3 regions of the Streptomyces sp. SID14515 genome follow, and region 2 is predicted to be linked to each of the others. Evidence: riboswitches for the same ligand, from Rfam matches in the RefSeq annotation. Region 2 holds a riboswitch; each other region holds the start of a gene.

The links. A riboswitch is a leader RNA that binds a small molecule or an ion and turns the genes downstream of it on or off. The one in region 2 is predicted to bind cobalamin.
Region 1: linked by a shared signal. The riboswitch ahead of G3I54_RS12425 (iron ABC transporter permease) and the one ahead of G3I54_RS10060 (CbtB-domain containing protein) in region 2 are both predicted to bind cobalamin.
Region 3: linked by a shared signal. The riboswitch ahead of G3I54_RS19550 (cobalamin biosynthesis protein) and the one ahead of G3I54_RS10060 (CbtB-domain containing protein) in region 2 are both predicted to bind cobalamin.

Annotation. Positions count from the first base shown of each region.
Region 1 covers NZ_JAAGMH010000065.1:242,396-250,147, reverse strand. Annotated here, with positions in the region: gene G3I54_RS12440 (NAD-dependent protein deacetylase) at 1-633, shown strand, start outside; gene G3I54_RS12435 (ABC transporter substrate-binding protein) at 709-1,731, opposite strand; gene G3I54_RS12430 (ABC transporter ATP-binding protein) at 1,747-2,529, opposite strand; gene G3I54_RS12425 (iron ABC transporter permease) at 2,529-3,638, opposite strand; cobalamin riboswitch at 3,740-3,880, opposite strand; gene G3I54_RS12420 (S1 RNA-binding domain-containing protein) at 3,925-5,478, shown strand; gene G3I54_RS12415 (aldo/keto reductase) at 5,537-6,529, opposite strand; gene G3I54_RS12410 (helix-turn-helix transcriptional regulator) at 6,656-7,516, shown strand; gene G3I54_RS12405 (endonuclease/exonuclease/phosphatase family protein) at 7,659-7,752, opposite strand, start outside.
Region 2 covers NZ_JAAGMH010000053.1:53,679-61,430, forward strand. Annotated here, with positions in the region: gene G3I54_RS10040 (hypothetical protein) at 1-2,096, shown strand, start outside; gene G3I54_RS10045 (metallophosphoesterase) at 2,415-3,395, shown strand; gene G3I54_RS10050 (4'-phosphopantetheinyl transferase superfamily protein) at 3,392-4,210, shown strand; gene G3I54_RS10055 (histidine phosphatase family protein) at 4,253-4,843, opposite strand; adenosylcobalamin (AdoCbl) riboswitch at 4,970-5,064, shown strand; gene G3I54_RS10060 (CbtB-domain containing protein) at 5,110-5,325, shown strand; gene G3I54_RS10065 (CbtA family protein) at 5,395-6,150, shown strand; gene G3I54_RS10070 (SDR family oxidoreductase) at 6,350-7,156, shown strand; gene G3I54_RS10075 (TetR/AcrR family transcriptional regulator) at 7,189-7,752, shown strand, end outside.
Region 3 covers NZ_JAAGMH010000091.1:56,354-64,105, forward strand. Annotated here, with positions in the region: gene G3I54_RS19535 (class II aldolase/adducin family protein) at 137-796, opposite strand; gene G3I54_RS19540 (inorganic phosphate transporter) at 1,074-2,339, shown strand; gene G3I54_RS19545 (hypothetical protein) at 2,352-2,582, shown strand; cobalamin riboswitch at 2,755-2,887, shown strand; gene G3I54_RS19550 (cobalamin biosynthesis protein) at 3,037-4,032, shown strand; gene G3I54_RS19555 (cobyric acid synthase) at 4,029-5,684, shown strand; gene G3I54_RS19560 (putative cobaltochelatase) at 5,681-7,726, shown strand; gene cobO (cob(I)yrinic acid a,c-diamide adenosyltransferase) at 7,726-7,752, shown strand, end outside.

The DNA of each region.
Region 1 (7,752 bases), on a different contig from region 2:
CGGCCCAACGCCGGGCACCGGGCCGTGGCCGCGTTCGGGCGGCACGGTCTGCTCTCGGGTGTGATCACCCAGAACGTCGACGGGCTGCACCAGGCCGCCGGCAGCGAGGGCGTCGTGGACCTCCACGGTCGCCTGGACCGGGTCGTCTGCCTTTCCTGCGGCGCCTTCAGCCCACGGCGCGAACTCGCCCGCCGGCTGGAGGAGGCGAACGAGGGCTTCGCGCCGGTGGCCGCCGCGATCAACCCGGACGGCGACGCCGATCTCACGGACGAGCAGGTCGGGGACTTCCGGGTGGCGCCCTGCGCCGTCTGCGGCGGCATCCTCAAACCGGATGTGGTGTTCTTCGGCGAGGCCGTGCCCCCGCAGCGGGTCGAACACTGCCGTGAACTGGTCCGTGCGGCGAGGGCACTGCTGGTCCTGGGCTCCTCCCTGACCGTGATGTCCGGGCTCCGGTTCGTCCGCGAGGCCGCCCGGGCCGGGACGCCGGTGCTGATCGTCAACCGGGATCCGACCCGCGGCGACCGGCATGCCGTCACCCGCGTGGCCCTTCCGCTGGGAGCGGCCCTCACCACCGTGGCCGGCCGGCTGGGCGTTCCCGTCGAGGACGGGGCGGAGGCCGCCGGAACCGGGTGAGGTGGCGGGGCGTCACCGGGGCTCGGATCGCGTCCATCTCCTCGGCCGTTCCGGTTCCCGTGTAGGCCCCGGGGCCTACCGGGCGAACGTCCGCAGATTCTCCGCCAGCGAGCTGATGGCGGCGGGGTTGCGCGGGCTTTCGACCAGGTCCACGTAGTCGAGGACGACAATCCGGTCGTTCTTGATCGCCGACACGTTGGCGAGCGGCTTGTAGGACTTCAGGAACTTCCGCTTCTGGTCGGCGCCGGTGTCACCGTAGTTGTTGATGACGATGACCTCGGGGTCGCGGTCGACCACCGTCTCCCATCCCACCGTCGTCCAGCTGTCCTTGAGGTCCTTCATGATGTGGTCGCCGCCGGCCTTGGTGATGATGTCGTGCGGTCCGGCGTACGCGCCCGAGGTCAGCGGCTTGTCCTTCCCGTCGTCGTACAGGAAGACGCGGAGCCGGTCGCTGCCCTTCGCCGCCTTCGCCCGGGCGTCGGCGACCTCTTTCCGGAAAGCCGTGATGAGGGTGTCCGCCCGGTCCTCGACGTCGAAGATCTTTCCGAGGTTCCGCAGGTCGGTGTAGAGCGCTTCGAGCGGCGGCATGACTCCGCGGGCCTTGCCCTGCCCGTTGCGGCACGACTCGCTCAGCAGGTACGAGTCGACGCCCACGCGCTTCAGTTCGGCGGGGGTGAACCCCTCCCCCTCGTTGAAGCCGTAGTTCCAGCCGGCGAAGACCAGGTCGGCGCGGGCGTCGAGGACGAGTTCCTTGTTGATCCGTTCCTTGGAGAGCCACTTGGTCTTCCGGTAGCCGTCCTTCCAGGGGACGGACGTCATGTCGCCCTTGTCGTCGGGCATCACGTATCCGGCCATGTGGTCCGCCAGTCCGAGGGCGAACATGATCTCGGTGATGCCGACGTCGTTGGTCACGACGCGCTGCGGGGCCTTGTCGTAGCTCTTCTTCTCGCCGCAGTTCTCGACGGTCACCGGGTAGTGCCGGTCGGCGCCGGCCTGGTCGTCCTTGTTGTCGGCCCGGTCGGTGACGTCCGCTCCGCAGCCGGTGAGGGCCAGGGCGGCTGCGAGAGCGAGCGCTGCGGGGCGCAGGGGGTTCGGCATGGTGGTCGAGGCTCCTCAGGAGGTGGGGCGGGCAGGGGGAAGGTCGAAGAGCAGTTGGAGCGCGCCGGTCTCTGGGTGGGCGACGCGGTGTGCCCGTACGCCGAAGACGTCGGCCAGCAGTTCGGTGGTCAGGACGGCGTCCGGGGCCCCGGAGGCGACGATCCGGCCGCCGTCGATGACATGGACGAGGTCGCAGTGCAGGGCGGCGAGGTTCAGGTCGTGCAGGGCGGTGAGCACGGTCAGGCCGCTGCCCCGGACCAGGGCGAGGACTTCCAGCTGGTGCGCGATGTCCAGGTGGTTGGTGGGCTCGTCGAGGACCAGGACCCGGGGCTGCTGGGCCAGGGCGCGGGCGATCAGGACGCGTTGCCGCTCGCCGCCGGAGAGGGTGAGGAAGCCGCGTTCGGCGAGGTGACCCGCGCCGACTCCTTCCAGGGCGTCGGCGCAGTGCCGGCGGTCCTCGTCGGTCGTCCGGGCCACCGGCCCCTGGTGCGGCAGACGCCCCATGGCGACGATCTCGGCCACGGTGAAGTCGAACTCCGCGACCGCGTCCTGCGGAAGCGCGGCCAGTCGGCGGGCGCCTTCCCTGACGCTCAGGGCGTGGAGGTCCTCACCGCCGATCCTGACGGCGCCGGCCGAGGGGCGCAGGGCCCGGTAGACGCAGCGCAGCAGGGTGGACTTCCCGCTGCCGTTGGGGCCGACCAGGCCGACGAGTTGTCCGTCGGCCGCGCCGAGGGTGACCTGGTCCACCAGCCGTGCACCGGCGATCTCGACGGTGAGCGCGTCGATGTCGATCCGCATCAGATGCCTCCGAAGGAGTAGGCGCGCCGGCGCATGAGGAGGAGGAAGCAGGGAACACCGATGACCGCGGTGAGGACGCCCACCGGGAGTTCGGCCGGCGCCAGCACCACGCGCGAGAGGATGTCCACCCAGATCAGCAGGACGGCTCCGGCGAGAGGGGCGGCGGCCAGGAGCCGGCGGTGGTCGGCGCCGACCAGCATCCGCACGGCGTGCGGGACCATCAGGCCGACGAAGCCGATCGCTCCGCTCACCGCGACGACCGCCCCGGTGACGGCCGCGGAGACGAGGAAGAGCTCCTTGCGCAGTCTCCCGGCGTCGACGCCGAGCGCGGCGGCGGTCTCGTCGCCCATGGCGAGGGCGTTCAGGCGCCGGGCCGACCAGCCGAGGTGCGCGATTCCGGCGAGCACCGCTCCGGCGGCGATCGGCACGGCAGCCCAGTTGGCACCGCTGAGACTGCCGAGCAGCCACATCATCGCGGAGCGGGCCGCTTCCCCGCGCTCGGCCGCGAACACCATGAAGGTGGTGACGGCCGAGAACCCGTAGTACATCGCGGTCCCCGTCAGCACGAGCCGGAGCGGGGTCAGTCCGCGTTCGGTGCGGGCGACCGCGTACACGAGCAGCATGGCGAGGAGTGCGGAGAGGAACGCCGCCGTGGACAGGGCCCAGATGCCGAGCGCTCCCAGGGCCCCGAAGATGAGCACGGCGTTGGCGCCGACCGCCGCGCCCGAGGAGATGCCGAGCACGAACGGGTCGGCGAGCGCGTTGCGCACCATGGCCTGGACGGCGACGCCGATGGCCGAAAGACCGGCTCCCACGACAGCGGCCAGAACCGCTCGTGGCAGGCGCAGTTCCCAGACGATGGTGTAGGCCGGGACCTCGTCGGCGCCGATGGCCCCTCCGGTCAGCCCCGCCCAGAGGTAGCGCAGCACTTCCGCCCAGGAGAGCCCCGAGGCGCCGAGTCCCGCCCCGCAGACGAGCGAGAGGGGCAGGGCCAGGCAGAGACCGGTCAGGAGGATCGGCAGGGGTACGCGCCAGGGTGGCGCCGATCCCGCGCCGACGGGCGCCGGGCGTGACGGTTTGGAAGGTATGTGGTCGAGCGACGTGGCCACGGATCGGTCGCTTTCGCCTCGGGCCGTACGTCTGCGCGAGGAGGAGCGGCCCCGGACGGCGGCCGCCCCGCGCAGCGCCTTTTCGCAGTCCACGGCGAATGGTCAGGAGCCTTCTCCCCCACGGGTGATCGGGCTCGCGGAACCAGTGGTTCCGCCTACCGTTGCGGGTCAGCGCCGGATTTCGACCGGACTTCCCCCGCGGGGAATCCGCAGCTTAGCGGGTAGGGCCGTCCCTCCTTCGGGGAGGGCGAGCGGCGGCAGAAGTCCGGTGCTGAAGGATGTGGGCATGCCGACCTATGTCTACCGCGTGACCAAGTACGACCCCGGCCACCGTGACGAACACGGGCGCTACACCGGCCCGGAGGACACCGCCAGCGACCGGGGCGCGGTCGAGGCCGCGTACCTCCGGGCCGTCGCGGCCTTCGCGGAGGACTCGGGCGTCGACCGGCCGGTGGTACGCGAGCCGCAGGTCCCGTCCCTCGCCCACTTCGGCGTCGAGCCGCCGGTGGACGGCTTCGGGCTGACCGGACTGTTCCCGTCCGGCCGGGACGGCGCGCCGGAGGAGTCGCCGGAATGCCGTCCGGGCGGCTCAACGGCGGTTCTTCCGGCGGGCTTTCACGACGGGGCCGAGGTGTCGCTCGATGTCGGGCTGGAGTTGGTGCGGTCCATGCTGCGCGACAGCGGCGCGTGGTGCCGGCTGGAGGTGGAGGACAGGTTCGCGGTCCACGTGGGCTGGGACCAGTACCTCTACGTCGGCAGTGACCGGCCCTGCGAGCGAGCGCTCGCGCAAACCCGGCGGCTCGGGCTCTTCGCGGAGCGCCTGGACTCCTCCCCGTACGCCGTGGAGACCGACGGCGAGCAGGTCCGGCGCCCGGCCGACGACGCGTTCTGGTCCGGTCTGCGCCGGATGGTCTCGGCGTGCCGCGCGGGCGTGCTGGAGGAGATGTACGTCGAGGGCGCCTCACGGTGGCACCGCCTCACCCGGGACGGCGTCGACGCGGTGCGGGCCCGGATCGCGCCCCGGGCCCGGCTCGCCGTGTGGCCGGACCTGTCCAGTGACGTCGAGGCGGTGCTCGGCGCCCTCCCGGCCGAGGGCACGGTGGAATGCGTCTGGCAGGACGCGGACGGGGACGTGCGCAGCGTCCTCGCCGACGAGGACTGCTTTCCGGCCCTGACCGCCCGGCTGTCCGGTGCCGCCGCCGTGGCGCTCCTGCCCCTGACCGCCGACGAACGCGTCCCGCTGTTCACGGGCGTCATGCCCGACGCCGACGGGGTGCTGCGCGCTCGCTGGGGTGCCGAACCGACGCCGAGCGACCGGGACTGGGCCCTCCTCAGGACGCTTCGCCCCGGGCAGATCGTCACCGGCACGGTGACCCATATCGCCTCCTTCGGCGTCACCTTCGTGGACATCGGCGGTTTCGAGGCGATGATCAACATTCCCGAGCTGTCGTGGCGACGCTTCGAGCACCCGTCCGATGTCGTCTCCGTCGGCGAGGAGATCGTCGCCGAGATTCTCGGTGTCGAGTTCCTGCCCGAGCGTGTGTCGCTGTCCCTCAAGTCCCTGCACGAAGATCCGATGCGGCTGCTGACCGGGCAGATCGGCCGGACGCTCGTCGGCCCGGTGACCAGGGTCGTGCCCTTCGGTGTGTTCGTACGCGTCGAGGATGCGGAGGACGGGTTCGAGGGGCTGGTGCACATCGCCGAGCTGGCGGACGAACACCTAGCCGGCCCGGAGATCGCGCTCCGGGCCGGCGACGCCCTGCCGGTCAGGATCATGGACGTGGACCTGCCCCGGCGGCGGATCGTCCTCTCGAACCGGCAGGCCGTCGCACGGGGCTGACACGCGCGGGCCTGACACGCAGTGGGCTGACACCACGGCCCGGTCTGCGGGGGCTCGTTCAGTTGCCCACGCCGAGGCCCGCCATGAACGCGGACGGATAGCGGTCGCCGCGTGCCGAGCCCGGCGGAACCGCCTTCTCGATCTCGGCGAGGTCGTCCGCGGTGAGCTCCAGGTCCAGTGCGGGCAGCGCCTCGGTCAGCCGTTCGCGGGTGCGGGCGCCGACGAGCGGCACGATGTCCTGGCCCTGTGCGGCCACCCAGGCGATGACCAGCTGGGCGACGGTGCACCCCTTGGCCTCGGCGACCCGGCGCAGGGCGTCCACGAGAGCGAGGTTGTGCTCCACGTTCCCGCTGGAGAAACGCGGTCCGAAGCCGCGGCTGTCGCCGGGGGCGGAGCGGGCGGTGGACCAGTGGCCGGAGATCAGGCCGCGGCCCAGGACTCCGTACGCGGTGAGACCGATGCCGAGCTCCCGCAGCGTGGGCAGGACGTCCGCCTCGACGGCGCGGGAGATCAGCGAGTACTCGATCTGAAGGTCGGCGATCGGGTGCACGGCGTGCGCCCGGCGGATCGTCGCGGCGTCCACCTCGGAGAGGCCGATGTGCCGTACGTATCCGGCGTCGACCATCTCCTTGATCGCGCCCACCGTCTCCTCGATGGGCACGGCAGGGTCCAGCCGGGCCGGGCGGTAGACGTCGATGTGGTCGGTGCCCAGCCGGGTCAGGGAGTAGGCCAGGAAGTTCTTCACCGCCTCGGGGCGGCTGTCCTGCCCGCTGAACTCGTGGCCCGGCCCGCGCAACGCGCCGAACTTGACGCTCAGCGCGTAGCTGTCGCGGTCCTGGCCGCGCAGCGCTTCGGCGAGCAGCAGTTCGTTGTGGCCCATGGCGTAGAAGTCGCCGGTGTCGATCAGGGTGACGCCGGCCTCCAGTGCGGCGTGGACGGTCGCGACGGACTCCGCGCGGTCGGTCGGGCCGTAGGCGTCCGACATGCCCATCGCGCCCAGGCCCAGCGCGGAGACGGCGGGGCCGGTGGCGCCGAGGGTTCGTGTCTGCATGGCGTGCTCCTTCGTCGTCGTTCTGCCACCCACCCTGCGCCGGCGCCGCGCCCTGCGGGAGCGGAGCGTTCATCATGGGAGCGGCGCTCCCTGGATCGGTCTGCCGCCGCGCGGGACCATGGGGGCATGGAACGTGATCAGCTGGCCGACTTCCTGCGCAGGCGCCGTGAGGCGATCCGCCCGGCGGAGGTGGGCATCGCCGACGGTCCCCGCCGCCGTACCTCCGGTCTGCGCCGGGAGGAGGTGGCCATGCTCGCCGGGATGTCGGTGGACTACGTCGTACGCCTGGAGCAGGGGCGCAGCAGTCAGCCCTCTGCGCAGTTGCTCACCGCGCTGGCCAGGGCGTTGCGCCTCACCGACGACGAGCGGGACCATCTGTTCCATCTGGCCGGTCACCAGCCGCCGCCCGCCGACTCGGTGGCGGGCCTGGCCCGCGCCGGGCTGGTCCGGATGCTGGATCTGCTCGGCGACACCCCGGCCATGGTGGTGTCCGACCTGGGCGAAGTTCTCGCCCAGAACCGGATGTCGCTGCTGCTGGCGGGCGACCACACCGGCTTCTCGGGCGACCGGCGCTATCTGGTGTACCGCTGGTTCACCGACCCTGCCGTCCGCGCGGCGGGCGCGCCCGAGGAGCATGAACACCAGGCCCGGCAGCTGGTGGCCGACCTGCGCGCCGCCGCAGGACGCCGGTCCGGTGATCCCGTGGTCGCCGGGCTCGTCGACCGGCTGCGGGCGGCGAGCGAGGAGTTCCGCCGGCTCTGGGCGGAGCACGAGGTGGCGGTGCGGCGGGCCGACCGCAAAACCCTGCTGCACCCTCGGGTGGGCCGGTTGGTGATGGACTGCGAAACGCTGGTCACCCCCGACCACGGTCAGCTGCTGCTCGTCCTCACCCCGGCGGACGCCGGAACCCGTGAGCGGCTGGACCTGCTGCGCGTCCTCGGCATCGAGGAGTTCCCCGCCGGGGCGACGGGCGCGCCCGAGCGGTAGGGCCGCCGGTCGTGCGGGGCGAGCCCCGGGGAGTGACCGCCGGTCGTGGAACGAGCGGTAGGGCCGCCGGTCGTGCGGGTTTCGGACGCCGGGCGGCGTCCGCCGCGACGGCCCAGGGCGTGCCCGGAGCTCTCCTCGGCGTTCACCAGCTGATACGGGCCGCCACCGGCAGGTGGTCGCTGCCGGTGGCGGGCAGCACCCACGAACTCTTCGGCTCCACGCCGCGCACCAGGATC
Region 2 (7,752 bases):
CGGTCGCCCTGACCGCGACCGTCCGGTCCACGGTCGCCTCACCCGGCTTCTACCAGGCGGTGCTGGACGAGGAGTCGGCCTACGACCGCCTTTACAGCGAGGTGCTCGTCGACCCGGAGATCTCGCCCGTCACCCGCGACCTGCTCGCGCACCTGCCCGTGCCCGAGGCGCTGGTGACGTCGAACATCAAGGTCGTACTGCCGCCCGCCACGGTCCGGGCCCTGACCGACCAGCAGATCGAGGCGGTGACCGGCTATCTGCGCGGCGACCGCGACGAGCTCCGGCTGACCGTCGACCTGGCCCCGGTGCTGGAGAACCTCGCCGACCTCGCGCAGGTCTACTTCGGCGACCTCGTGGCCAACGTCCAGGGCGGCGACCAGCCGGACTTCGAACGGTTCACCGCCGACCTCGCCACCGCGCTCGACGCCCTGAAGGAGGGCCGGGCACCCGCACTGCCCGCGCTGCCGCTCACCGAGGAGCAGGCGGACCGCGCCGCCGACGCCCTCCTCACGGCCGTACCCGTACAGGAACGGACGGCGCTGCGCCCCGAGATCGAGGTGGCCCTGGGGGAGGGGGACGTATCGACCGCGCTGGCGGCCACCGCGGCCGCCGCGCTCTCCGACGGCTCGCGGAGCGCGGTGGCCGACCTGCGAACCACCCTCCAGAACGGTACGTGGGACCTCACCGACACCCTGACCGCCGCCGGGAACGACCTCACCGCCCTGGAGGAGGCCCGCGACTACGTCCGGCTGCTGACCCTGCTCCAGGCCCTCGCCGTCACCCTGGCCCTGGCCGCTCTCGTGACGCTCTGGTTCACCGGCCCCGCCGCCCCGGCCCGCCGGCTGATGCGGCTGGGACAGGCGCTCGCCTGCGCGGGCGTCCTGACCGCCGTGACCGTACTGCTGGCCCGGCTGATCACCGGGGGACGCCTCCTCGCCGTCCCCTCCTCCTGGGCCCCGAGCGTCACCGCGCTCGTCGACGACCTCCAGCGCAACGCCGTGGACCAGATGGCGGCCACCGGGCTGAGCGCCGCCCTCACGGCTCTCGTCGGCGGCGTGCTGCTCACCGGCGTGGGCTGGGCGCTGCTGGTGCGCCCGAGCCGGATGCCGACCCCGACGGCGATGCGTACGACGGCGGCGGGCGTGGCCTGCGCCGCACTCGCCGGCGTACTGGTCGTGCCGCCCGTGTTCGGCCCGTCCGCACCCCGCCAGTGCCTGGGCAGCAGCCGCCTGTGCGAACTGCGCTACGACGAAGCCGCCTACCTGACCTCGCACAACGCCATGTCCACCACGGCCGACCGGTTCATCGGCCCCCTCCAGGACCCCGACATCACCACCCAGCTCAACACCGGCGTCCGGGCCCTCCAGCTCGACACGTACCGCTGGGAGAGCCCGCAGGACATCGCCGAGCGCCTCGACTCCCCCGAGTTCACCCCCGAGCAGCGCCGCCTGATCTCCGGCGCCATCGACAAGGTCAACCCGCCGCGCGAGGGCCTGTGGCTCTGCCACGGAGTCTGCCGCGCCGGGGCCATCGAACTGGTCCCGGCACTGGAGGACATCGGCGACTGGCTGCGCGCCCACCCCACCGAGATCGTGACGCTCATCGTCCAGGACGACATCAGCCCCGAGGACACCGAGAAGGCGTTCCGCGCCGCCGGCCTGGACGACCTCCTGCACACCCCCTCGGCCGACCCGGAAGCCCCGTGGCCCACCCTGGCGGAGATGATCGACAGCGGCCGCCGACTGGTGGTGTTCGCGGAGAAGGCCGACGGACCGGCGCCCTGGTACCGCAACTTCTACCGGTACGGGATGGAGACCCCGTTCGCCTTCCGGAACCCCTCCGAGATGACCTGTGCGCCGCACCGGGGCGGCACCGGAAAGCAGCTCTTCCTCCTCAACCACTTCATCACGAACGCGGGCGGCAGCCGCCTGGACGCCGGTCGCGTCAACGCCCGGGACTGGGTCCTGGAGCGGACCCGGGCCTGCGAGGAACAGCGCGGCAGCCCGGTCAACTTCATCGCCGTCGACTACACGACGGTCGGCGACGCGCTCGGCGCGGTGAACGAACTGAACTCCCGCCGGACGGAAGCCGACTGACGCCACGCCCTAGGGGGTGTCTTGGCGATCATGCCGGGCTCGCGTGCCCTGGCACCGCGCCTCGCCGCGTTGTCGTCGGTCGGCATGGCTCCGCCATGACTCCCTCCTCCGCCTTGCGATGCACGGCACCAGACCCCGCTCCCTGATCCGGCCTGATCGACAAGACACCCCCTAGGCCGCGACCCCGCCCCGGGCCGACGTGCCCACCCTACGAAACCCCGGGGGAACCGCGAGGGGAGCGTGAGAGGCTACGTACCCAGGGGCTCCCACCGTGCGGACGGAGCCGGACGACCGCGACAGATCAGGAATCAGCTGCCCATGACTCCTCCCAGCGACTCCGCACCGCACGGTGCTCCCGCCGCCGTTCCCGCCCCCGGCGACGGGAACCGACAGCAGGGCGCGGGCCGTCTGCTGGCCGTGAGCGACCTGCACGCGGCGGTGACCGACAACCGGCCCCTCGTGGAGTCCCTGCACCCGACGTCCGACGCGGACTGGCTGATCGTCGCGGGCGACGTGGCGGAGCAGCCCGAGGACATCCGGTGGGCGCTCGCACTCCTCGCGGAACGCTTCGCCCAGGTGATCTGGACCCCCGGCAACCACGAGCTGTGGACCCTGAACAAGGACCCGGTCCAACTGCGCGGCCAGGCCCGCTACGACCACCTCGTCGAGCTGTGCCGGGATCTCGGCGTGACGACTCCGGAAGACCCCTTCCCGCTCTGGCCGGGCCCGGACGGACCGGTGGCGATCGCACCGCTCTTCCTTCTGTACGACTACACCTTCCGCGCCCCGGGAACGCACACGAAGGAGGAGTCGCTCGCCGTCGCGCACGAGTCCGGCATCGTCTGCAACGACGAGTACCTCCTCCACCCGGACCCCTATCCGACCCGGGACGACTGGTGCCGCGCCCGGGTCGCCGCGACCGAACGCCGGCTCGCGGAGCACGACCCCGAGATACCCCTCGTCCTCGCCGGGCACTGGCCGTTGGTGCGGGAGCCCACGTCGGTGATGTGGTACCCGGAGTTCGCGCAGTGGTGCGGCACCGAACTGACCGCCGACTGGCACCGCCGCTTCAACGTCACCGCCGTCGTCTACGGCCACCTCCACATCCCCCGTACGACCTGGTACGACGGGGTGCGCTTCGAGGAGGTCTCCATCGGCTACCCCAGGGAGTGGCGCGAGCGGGGGCACCCGCGCGGCCTGCTGCGGCAGATCCTCCCGTACGAGGGCGACCCCGCCCCGCCGGCCCGTACCGACGCCGAACCGTCCGCGCGGCCGCGCACCCCCGGAGGCACATCGTGATCGAGCTGCTGCTGCCCGCCGACGTCTCCTGTGCCGCGACCCGCGCGGACAGCGTCCCGGACGGAACCCTCTTCCCGGAGGAGGAGGCGCTGATCGCCAAGAGCGTGGCCAAACGCCGGAACGACTTCGCGACGGCCCGTGCCTGTGCCCGGCGCGCCATGGCCGGACTCGGCCTGCCGCCGGTGGCCGTGCTCCACGGCCACCGCGGAAGACCGCTGTGGCCCGAGGGAATCGTCGGCAGCCTCACCCACTGCGCCGGGTACCGGGCGGCCGCGCTGGCCCGTGCGAAGGACGTGCTGTCGCTGGGCATCGACGCGGAACCGCACGCCCCGCTCCCCAGCGGCGTACGGGAGTTGGTGACGCTGCCCGCCGAGCGCGAGCGGATCGGTCCGCCCGCGGCGGAGGGCACGGGCGAAATGGACTCGGGCGAAATCCACTGGGACCGGGTCCTGTTCAGCGCGAAGGAGAGCGTCTTCAAGACCTGGTATCCGATCACGGGCCTCGAACTCGACTTCACCGAGGCCGACCTGACGTTCCATCGGGCCGACGGCGGTCCGGGCAGTCCGAGCAGCCCGGACGGCCTGAGCGGCCTGGGCAGCCCGTCCGGTCTCTCCGGCCCGTCCGGCCTCTCCGGGCCGGGTGACAGTGACGGTCCTCGGGACGGGGTGGCCGCCGAGGGCTCCTTCGCCGCCCGTCTGCTGCTCACCGACCCGGCGCTGCCGACGACCCTGCACGGGTTCTGGCGGATCGAGGACGGGATCGTCGCCACGGCTGTGCTGGTCCGGCCCGACTGGCGGGACGGCGAGGCGGCGTGACGTTCGGCCGACCGGCCGGGACAGCGCGACGTGCCGTGACGGTCAGCCGGCCGGGGGAGCGGTCAGGGGGCGGCCCAGTGCCACATTCCACCGGCCCGACCGCCCGCTGAGTTCGGTCAGCGTCAGCGGGGCGACGTCCAGCCGCCAGAATGCCTCCGCCGGCAGCCGCAGACCGTGGACGACCGCTGCCCGGACGACGGCGGCCTCGGCCACCGCCAGGACGCTCGTGCCGGGTGCGTCCGGTCCGCCGAGGGAGTCCAGCCACCGCCCGATCCTCCCGACCAGGTCGTGCAGCGACTCGCCGCCGTGCGGAGCCGCCGAGGGGTCGCCGAGCCATGCGGTCACCTGCGCGGGTTCGGCGGCGGCCACCTCGTCGAGACGGCGGCCGGCCCAGCGCGCCAGGTCCCAGCCGGCCAGGGCCGGTTCGGCCCGCGCCGCCAGGCCGAGCGCCGCGGCGGTCTCGCGGCACCGCTCGGAGGGGCCGCTCAGCGCGAGCCCGGCTTCCGGCACCGCGCCGGCCGCGGCCCGCGCGCGCTCCCGGCCGGACCGGTCCAGCGGAGCGTCACCGTCGAAGCGGGCCTCCCGCAGCGCCGCGTTCATCGCCGGTGAGATCAACATCACCCGTACTGTCATGTTCCTGCCCTCACTCCTTCACCGTGGGCCCCAACGTCCTGTAGCCCCAAGGGATCCGCGCTCCGCGGCTCCGCAGATTGGACCATGGCGGCACCTGCGTACAGGCGGTATGGTCACGTCGACCATGACGAGGGTGTGACGGAAGTCCGGTGAGAATCCGGCACGGTCGCGCCACTGTGAACCCGCATCCGTGCGGGGAAGTCAGACCCGGCACCTTCGTCCGAGGCACCACGACAGGGACGCGTGTTCCCACAGGAGGTACTGCGATGGCACAGTCCGCCGTTCCCGCAACCGGGACATCCGCGATCACTCCGATCTCGGCGAAGGCCCTCGCCCCGTGGGCGGTCTTCTTCGGCATTCTCATGCTCGTCCTGCTGTACTTCGTCGGCGCCGAACAGGGCGCCACCGCGCTCATCTCGGGCGAAGGCGTCCACGAGTGGGTCCACGACGGCCGCCACCTGCTCGGCTTCCCCTGCCACTGAGGCGCCTGCGGTGCCTGAAGCACCAGGGAATCAGCGGACACGGGAAGCAAGAGAAATCAGGAAACCATCGTGAACTCCATATCTGTCAGAGCTCTGCTCGTGCGCGGCATGCTCGCGGGCCTGATCGCGGGTGCGCTCGCGCTCGCCGTCGCCTACTTCCTCGGTGAGTCCCAGGTGGACGCGGCCATCGCCCTCGAAGAGGCCCACAGCCACGACCACGGCGGCGGCGAGGAGCTGGTCAGCCGCACCATGCAGGCGACCGGCGGACTCGCCACCGGCGTCCTGGTCTTCGGCGTCGCCGTGGGCGGGATCGCCGCCCTCGTGTTCTGTTACGCGCTGGGCCGCATCGGCGACTTCGGCCCCCGGGCCACGGCTGCGCTCATCGCGGGCGCCGCCCTGCTCACTGTCTACGTCGTGCCGTTCCTGAAGTACCCGGCGAACCCGCCCGCCGTCGGCAACCCGGACACCATCGGCAAGCGCACCACCTTGTTCTTCCTGATGGTCGCCCTCAGCGTGCTGCTGGCCGTCGCCGCCGTCATCATCGGCAAACGGCTCGCTCCACTACTGGGCAACTGGAACGCCACCATCGTGGCCGTCGCCGGCTTCGTTCTGCTGATCGGCCTCTCCTACGCCTTCCTGCCCTCCTTCGACGAGGTGGGCAAGGACTTCCCGGCCGCCCTGCTGTGGGAGTTCAGGCTCTCGACGCTCGCGGTCCAGGCGACGCTGTGGAGCGTCTTCGGCGTGGTCTTCGGCTATCTCACCGAACGCCTTCTGACGCCCGCGGCCGGTGCCGCGACGCCCCGCACCGCGAGTGCGGTGAACTGAGCGGATCGCCCGCACACGACAGAACCCGCCGGGGGCCTTACCGGCGGGTTCTGTCGTGTGCGGGCAGGGCGGAAGAGGGGTAGCGATGTTTATTATCATTGCTACGTTCGCGAGGTAGCGCCGCTACGGCGACGGTGTTAGCGTTGATCTCATCGGGTTTCACGGGACCGCCGCGACCCCAGTCGCCAGGAGCACTGCCATGACCGAACAGTCCGCATCCGTACCCACATCCGCATCCGCATCTGCGTCCTCCGCGCAGGCCGCGCGCGCCGGTGACGCGCCTCGCCGGGTGGCCGTGGTCACCGGGGGCTCGCGGGGTATCGGCCGTGAGAGTGCCGAACGGCTCGCCGCCGACGGCTTCGCGGTCGTCGTCAACTACGCGGGCAACCGGACCGAGGCGGAGGCCGCCGTCGCCGCCATCACCGCCGCGGGCGGTGAAGCCTTCGCACAGCAGGCGGACGTGGCCGACGAGGTCGCCGTCGCGGCGCTCTTCGATGCCGCCGAGGAGACGTTCGGCGGCGTCGACGTCGTGGTGCACGCGGCGGGGGTCATGGCGCTCGCGCCGCTGGCCGAGCTCGAACTCGACACGCTCGACCGGATGCACCGCACCAACATCCGGGGCACGTTCGTCGTCGACCAGCAGGCCGCTCGGCGGTTGCGCGAGGGCGGGGCCATCATCAACTTCTCCAGTTCGGTGCTGTCGCTTGCCCTGCCCGGCTACACCGCCTATGCCGCGACCAAGGGCGCCGTCGAGGCCATGACCCTGATCCTCGCCCGCGAGCTGCGCGGCCGCGACATCACCGTCAACGCCGTCGCGCCCGGGCCGACCGCCACCGCCCTGTTCCTGGACGGCAAGGACGAGGAGACCATCGCGCGGATGGCCGCCCAGCCGCCGCTGGAGCGGCTGGGCGCCCCGCAGGACATAGCCGAGGTGGTCTCCTTCCTCGCCGGCCCGGCCCGCTGGGTCAACGGCCAGGTGCTGCGGGCCAACGGCGGCATCGTCTGATCGCCGCCGTGCCGCTTGATAGCGTCCGTCCGGTGAGTACGAGCACCCGCACACGCATCCTGGAAGTGGCCGCCACCCTGGTCAGGGAGTCGCCCGACGGCGATATTTCCACGCGCGCCGTGTGCGAGGCGGCGAAGGTCGGCGCCCCGGCCCTCTACCGCCACTTCGGCGACAAGGAAGGCCTGCTGTCGGCCGTCGTCGACCACGGCTTCGAGAAGTACCTGGCGACGAAGAGGGAGCGCGGCGAGACGACGGACCCCGTGGAGGACCTGCGCCGGGGGTGGGACAGTCACGTCGCCTTCGCCCTCGACAACCGCAACCTCTACCGGCTGATGAACTCGCCGGCGATGCGCACGCCGCCCGCCGCGGCGCTGGAGTCCCACCGGATCCTGACCGGGGACCTCGAACGGGCCGCCGCCCGGGGCCGGATACGCGTCGCGCCCGAGCTCGCCGCCCAGATGATCATGTCGGCCAATGTGGGGGTGGCGCTGATGCTGGTGTCCCGTCCGGCGACGTTCGACGACATCGAGGTGTCCCGACGGGTGCGCGACGCGCTGCACGCGACGGTGCTCACACCGGACGTGTCGCCGGAGATG
Region 3 (7,752 bases), on a different contig from region 2:
GACGGGCTGCCAGCGGACGGGGGCCGTCCGGGCGGGCGCGAAGCCGGGAAGGGGGCGCAATGTCGGGGCGCGGGGCCGGGCTCCGACGGTGCGGGGCGCGGGGCGCGGGCGTCGGGCGCGGGGCGCCCGGCGGGGGTCAGCCGGGCTGGCCGTATCCCTTGAGCGCCTCGGTCACCTCGGCCAGCTGGGCCGCGTCGAGCAGGGCCGGGGTGCGGCCGGGCACGGAGCTCGCGGTGAGCCAGAGACGGCACAGCCACTCCAGCTGGGCGGTGCGCTCGTAGGCCTGGTCGAGGGTGTCGCCGTAGGTGACGGTGCCGTGGTTGGCGAGCAGGCAGCCGGTGCGGCCCTGGAGGGCTTCGAGCATGGCGTCGGCCAGTTCCGGGGTGCCGTAGCGGGCGTAGGCGGCGGTGCGGACCGGGCCGCCGAGGATGGCGGCCGCGTAGTGGATCAGCGGCACCTCGGTGACGAGGGTGGAGACGGCGGTGGCGTGCACGGCGTGGGTGTGGACCACGGCGACGGCGTCGGTGGAGCGGTAGACCGCCAGATGGAGAGGGAGTTCACTGGTCGGCCCGAGCTCCCCGAGGACCTGCCGGCCGTCCAGGTCGACGCCGACCGCGTCGTGGGGTCCGAGCCGGTCGTAGGGCACCCCGCTGGGCGTCACCAGGACCAGATCGCCGACCCGGGCGGACACATTGCCCGAGGTGCCGACGACCAGGCCGTCCGCCGCGCTGCGACGGGCCGTCGCGACGACGTCCCGCCAGGTCTCTCCCACGGATTCCGGGTGCTGCTCGCTCATGGGGCGAGCGTAGGCGCGAAGGCGCGCAACCGGAACGTCACACGGGGAGTGACGGGGATCTCTTCCGGGTGCCGAACAGCCGCTCAAAATGTTCGCCAACGGGCGGCAAAGGGCAGTCCACGCCGCACCCCACAGCCATCCCCCAACCTCTCCCGCACACAAGCGGAAGCGACCCACTCCGCTTGGGGTCACCGCAACGCCCTGTCCAGTTCATCTTCCGTTCACTCAGGTTGCCTACGGTCCACGAGCCACTGACGTCGAACGATTGCCTGGGTAAATGGAACACATCACGCTGCTGCTTGCGATTGTTGTCGTAACAGCTCTCGTGTTCGATTTCACGAACGGTTTCCACGACACCGCCAACGCGATGGCCACCACCATCTCGACCGGCGCCCTGAAGCCCAAGACAGCGGTGGCGATGTCCGCCGTTCTCAACCTGATCGGCGCGTTCCTATCGGTGGAGGTCGCCAAGACGATCTCCGGCGGGATTGTCAACGAGGACGGCCTCAGAACCGAGGTCATCTTCGCGGCGCTCGTCGGCGCCATCCTGTGGAATCTCCTGACCTGGCTGGTCGGCCTGCCCTCCAGCTCCTCCCACGCCCTGTTCGGCGGTCTGATCGGCGCCGCGGTCATGTCGGCCGGCTGGTCCTCGATCAACGGCGGCACCGTGGTCACCAAGGTGCTGCTCCCGGCGATCGCCGCCCCGCTGGTGGCCGGCCTCGCCGCGATGCTGGCCACGCGGCTGACGTACCGGATCAACCGCAACGTCACCGACCCGAACCAGCTGAAGTCGACGGCCAAGGGCTACCGGGCCGGACAGATCGCCTCCGCCGGTCTCGTCTCGCTCGCCCACGGCACCAACGACGCCCAGAAGACGATGGGCATCATCACCCTCGCCCTGGTCACCGGCGGCGTCCTCGCCCCCGGCTCCAACCCGCCGATGTGGGTCATCGTCTCCGCCGGTGTCGCCATCGCGCTCGGCACCTACCTCGGCGGCTGGCGCATCATCCGCACCATGGGCAGCGGCCTGACCGACCTCAAGCCGCCGCAGGGCTTCGCCGCCCAGACCAGTGCGGCGACCGTCATCCTGGCCTCCTCGCACCTCGGCTTCTCGCTCTCCACCACCCAGTCCTGCTCGGGTGCCGTGATGGGCGCGGGCCTCGGCCGCAAGGGGGGCGTGGTCCGCTGGTCCACCGCCACCCGGATGTTCGTCGCCTGGGGTCTGACGCTGCCGGCCGCGGGCCTGGTCGGCGCGGGCGCCGAGTTCCTGACCAAGCAGGGCACCTGGGGCATCACCGTCACCGCGATCCTGCTCGTCGGCGGCTCCTTCGCCATCTGGCTGGCCTCGCGCCGCCAGCCGGTCGACCACACCAACGTCAACGACACGGCCGTCGGCGAGGACGAGCCCCAGGGCGTCGTCACCACCGCCATCGCCGCGGTCCAGCCGCCGCCCGTCGGCGGCCCGGCCTCCGACCTCATGACCACCATCCCGGCTCCGGCCACGGCGCCCGACGACCCGGCCCGGCCGCCGGCCACGGTGTAAGGACAGATCCGCATGAAAATCGACTGGGCAGCTCTCGCCTCCGTCTTCGGTGTCAGTCTCGTGGTCACCGTCGCGCTGGTGGGCCTCTTCACCCTGGGCATCGTCGCCCTCTCCAAGCAGTCCGCCACGGCCGGCAGCAGCGCCTCCGGCGGATCAGTCGCGCTGGCGCGCACCGGCGCCTACGCCTGCTTCGCGCTGTGCGTGGCGGCGGTCTCGTACGGGATCTATCTGATCGTCGCCTGACCCCGCTCCACCGCACTCCGCAGCACCGCTTCGGGCCGGACACACCCTCGTGTGTCCGGCCCGAAGCGCGTCCGCGTGTGCGTCCGCACACAGTGGAGCCCCGCAGGTCAACAGCAAGTTGACGGGTGTTCGCGGGGCGTGGTGGACTGCCGGAGCCATTTACGGCGACAGCAGAGGAAGCCGGTGCGAATCCGGCGCGGTCCCGCCACTGTCACCGGGGAGCACTCCCCCACACCGGATGTCACGGCCCGCCGCACGCGGGCTGGAAGGCCGGGGGAACTGCGGATCCGGAAGCCAGGAGACTCTCGTCGCCGGTCACGTCGAACCAGGGCGCGGACCCTGAGTGAGGACCTACGCCATGCCCGGCCGCCGTGCGCCGCATCCCGTGCCCCCCAGTTACGGCCCCGGTGCCGGAACGTATGCCGGAACGCCTCTGACCGCGGCGGCCTGAGCCGTGCGTGCCGACCGCGTCTTCGCGTACGGCGCCACGGCCGGACTGATCGCCGACGCCCTGCTCGGCGACCCCCGACGCGGCCACCCCGTCGCCGGATTCGGCCGCGCCGCCGCGCGGGTGGAGTCCCTGCTGTGGCGTGACGACCGGGGCCGGGGCGCTCTGCACACCCTCGTGTGCGCCGGTGGCGCCGTGGGGGCCGCCGCGCTGGCCGCACGCGCCGTACGGGACCGGCCCGCGCTCGCCGTCGCGCTGACCGCCGCCACCGCCTGGTCCGTCGTCGGCGGTACGTCGCTGGGCCGGGAGGCCCGCGCCATCGGCGGCGCGCTGGCCGCCGGGGACCTGGAGGTGGCCCGGGAGCGGCTGCCGCATCTGTGCGGGCGCGATCCGCACTCCCTGGACGGTCCGGGCATCGCCCGCGCGGTCGTCGAGTCGGTCGCCGAGAACACCTCGGACGCCGTCGTCGGCGCGCTGGTGTGGGGAGCGATCGGCGGGGTGCCGGGGCTCGTCGGCTTCCGGGCCGTGAACACGCTCGACGCGATGGTCGGCCACAAGTCGCCCCGCCACCGCCGTTACGGCTGGGCCTCGGCCCGCCTGGACGATCTCGCGGGGTGGCCCGGCGCCCGGCTGACGGCCGCGCTGGCCGTGGCGGCGGGCGGGCGGCCCTCGGAGGCCGTACGCGCCTGGAAGGCCGACGCGGGCCGTCACCCGAGTCCGAACGCCGGTCCGGTGGAGGCCGCGTTCGCGGGGGCGCTCGGCGTACGGCTGGGCGGGACGCTGGCGTACGCGGGGCGCGTCGAGCACCGGCCGGTCTTGAACGGCGAGTCCGGGCGGGACGTGCGGAGCGCCGACATCGAACGCGCGGTACGGCTGTCGCGCCGGGTGAGTGCGCTGGCCCTCGGGGTGTGCGTGGCGGGGCGGCTGGTCGCCGGGCGCGTGATCGCCGGGCGCGTGGTCGCGGGACGGTCGTCGACAGGACGGAAGCGGGGACGGGCATGAGCGGCGGACTGCTGGTCGCGGGAACCACATCGGACGCGGGCAAGAGCGTCGTCACGGCGGGCATCTGCCGGTGGCTGGTGCGCCGGGGCGTGAAGGTCGCGCCGTTCAAGGCGCAGAACATGTCGCTGAACTCCTTCGTGACCCGGGAGGGCGCGGAGATCGGGCGGGCCCAGGCCATGCAGGCGCAGGCCGCCCGGGTGGAGCCGACGGCCCTGATGAACCCGGTGCTGCTGAAGCCCGGCAGCGACCGGTCCAGCCAGGTCGTGCTGATGGGCAAGCCGGTCGGCGAGATGAGCGCCCGGGGCTATCACGGAGGCCGTCAGGAGGCGTTGCTCGGGACGGTCACGGACTGTCTGGAGCAGTTGCGGTCGACGTACGACGCGGTGATCTGCGAAGGGGCCGGGTCGCCGGCCGAGATCAATCTGCGGCGGACCGACATCGTGAACATGGGGATCGCGCGGGCCGCGAAATTCCCTGTGCTGGTGGTCGGGGACATCGACCGGGGCGGGGTCTTCGCCTCGTTCTTCGGCACGACGGCGCTGCTGAGCGCGGAGGACCAGGCGCTGGTCGCCGGCTACCTCGTGAACAAGTTCCGAGGCGACGTCTCGCTGTTGGAGCCGGGCCTGGACATGCTGTACGACCTGACCGGGCGGCGGACGTACGGAGTGCTGCCGTACGCCCACGGGCTCGGCATCGACGAGGAGGACGGCCTGCGGGTGTCGATGCGGGGCGCGGTGCGCGAATCGGTCGTGGCTCCCCCGCACGGCGAGGACGTGTTGCGGGTCGCGGTCTGCGCGGTGCCGTTGATGTCCAACTTCACGGATGTGGACGCGCTGGCCGCCGAACCGGGCGTCGTCGTGCGGTTCGTGGACCGGGCCGACGAGCTGGTCGACGCGGACCTGGTGATCGTCCCCGGGACGCGCGGCACGGTGAAGGCGCTGGCCTGGCTGCGCGAGCGGGGCCTCGCGGACGCGCTGGTGCGGCGGGCGGCGGAGGGCCGGCCGGTGCTCGGCGTCTGCGGCGGGTTCCAGGTGCTCGGTGAGCGGATCGAGGACGAGGTGGAGTCGCGGGCGGGGGTCGTGGACGGGCTGGGGCTGCTGCCGGTGCGGATCCGCTTCGACCGGGCCAAGACGCTGGCGCGGCCGGTCGGTTCGGCGCTGGGCGAGCCGGTGGAGGGGTACGAGATCCACCACGGGGTGGCCGATGTACGGGGCGGGGAACCGTTCCTGGACGGGTGCCGGGTGGGGGCGGTGTGGGGGACGCACTGGCACGGGTCGCTGGAGAGCGATGCGTTCCGGCGGCGGTTCCTGGTGGAGGTGGCCCGGGCCGCCGGGCGGCGGTTCCTGCCCGCGCCGGACACGAGTTTCGGGGTGTTGCGGGAGGAGCAGCTGGATCGGCTGGGGGATCTGGTGGAGGAGCATGCGGATACGGATGCGTTGTGGCGGTTGATCGAGGGCGGGGCGCCGCCGGGGTTGCCCTTTGTGCCGCCGGGGGCGCCGTCGTTCGGTGCGGGGGCTCCGGAGAGCCGGGGCGCTGCCCCGGGCCCCGCTCCTCAATCGCCGGAGGGGCTTGATTTCGCCCGGTCCGCGGAGGCGAAGCCCCGAGGGCTTGGCGAAGCAGCTGTTGTTCATGTCGACCAGGAGGCCAAGTGAGTACGCCGTATCCCTTCACCGCGATCGTCGGGCAGGACGACCTGCGGCTCGGGCTGTTGCTGAACGCGGTCAGTCCGGCTGTCGGCGGGGTGCTCGTGCGGGGCGAGAAGGGGACCGCCAAGTCCACCGCCGTCCGTGCGCTGGCCGCCCTCATGCCCGAGGTCGCCGTGGTGCCCGGGTGCCGGTTCTCCTGTGATCCCGCCTCTCCCGATCCGGCGTGTCCCGATGGGCCGCACGCGGAGGCGGCCGGTGTGTCGCGGGCCGCGCGGACCGTGGAGCTGCCCGTCGGCGCGTCCGAGGACCGGCTGGTGGGGGCGCTGGACATCGAGCGGGCGCTCTCGGAGGGCGTGAAGGCGTTCGAGCCGGGGCTGTTGGCCGACGCGCACCGCGGGATCCTGTACGTCGACGAGGTCAACCTCCTCCACGACCACCTGGTGGACCTGCTGCTGGACGCGGCGGCCATGGGCGCTTCGTACGTGGAGCGCGAGGGCGTCTCCGTACGGCATGCGGCGCGGTTCCTGCTGGTCGGCACGATGAACCCGGAAGAGGGCGAGCTGCGGCCGCAGTTGCTGGACCGGTTCGGGCTGACCGTCGAGGTGGCCGCTTCCCGGGACACCGACGAGCGGGTCGAGGTCGTGCGCCGCCGGCTCGCGTACGACGACGATCCCGAGGGCTTCGCGGCGCGCTGGGCCGAGGAGGAGAGCGCCCTGCGGGAGCGGATCGCCGATGCGCGCGCCCTGCTGCCCCGCGTCGTGCTCGGCGACGGCGTGTTGCGGCAGATCGCCGCCACCTGCGCCGCGTTCGAGGTGGACGGGATGCGGGCCGACATCGTGATGGCCCGTACCGCCACCGCGCTGGCGGCCTGGGCCGGGCGCGAGGAGGTCACCGCCGACGACGTGCGGCAGGCCGCTCTCCTCGCGCTCCCCCACCGGCGTCGCCGCAACCCCTTCGACGCACCGGGCCTGGACGAGGAGAAGCTCGACCAGACCCTGGACGAGGCGGGCCCGCAGGAGAACAACGACGGCGACGACCAGCCCGATCCCGATCCCGACGGCGGTGGGGACGACGGCGGTGGCGGCGGAGGTGTGCCTCCGCAGGCCGACGGCGACCGTACGCCGCCGCAGGGCGAGGGCGGCGGCGATGGCGACACGCCGTCGCAGGCTCCCGAAGGCGCCCCCGACGCGCCCGGCAGGTCCACCGGGGCCGAGCAGCAGCCGGTGGCGTCCGCCGAGCCGTTCCGGACGAAGATGCTCAGCGTGCCGGGGCTCGGCGAGGGCGCTGCCGGGCGGCGCTCCCGGGCCCGTACCGAGCACGGGCGTACGACCGGCGCGCGTCGCCCGCAGGGGTCGCTGACCAAGCTGCACCTGGCCGCGACCGTGCAGGCCGCCGCTCCGCACCAGCGTGCGCGCGGGCGTGCCGGGCGGGGGCTCGTGGTGCGCCGGGACGATCTGCGGCAGGCGACCCGGGAGGGGCGTGAGGGCAACCTCGTGCTGTTCGTCGTGGACGCCTCCGGTTCGATGGCGGCCCGGCAGCGGATGAGCGCGGTCAAGGGGGCCGTGCTGTCGCTGCTGCTGGACGCCTACCAGCGGCGGGACAAGGTCGGTCTGGTCACCTTCCGGGGCAAGGAGGCGGAGGTGGCGCTGCCGCCGACCTCGTCGGTGGACGCCGCCGCCTCCCGTCTGGAGTCGCTGCCGACCGGGGGGCGCACTCCGCTTGCCGCCGGGCTGCTCAAGGCCCATGACGTGGTGCGGGTGGAGCGGCTGCGCGATCCGTCGCGGCGGCCGCTGCTCGTCGTGGTCACGGACGGCCGGGCGACCGGCGGGCCTGAGCCGGTCGCGCTCGCGGGGCGGGCGGCGCGGCTGCACCAGTCGGAGGGGACGGCCTCGGTCGTCGTGGACTGCGAGTCGGGGTACGTACGCCTCGGTCTCGCCGGGGAGTTGGCCCGGGAACTGGGAGGCACCGCCGTCACGCTCGACGAGCTGCGGGCCGACTCGATCGCCGGGCTCGTCAAGGACGTCACCGCAGCCGGGAGGGCCGCTTAATGCCGCAGGGACAGCCGACATCGGTG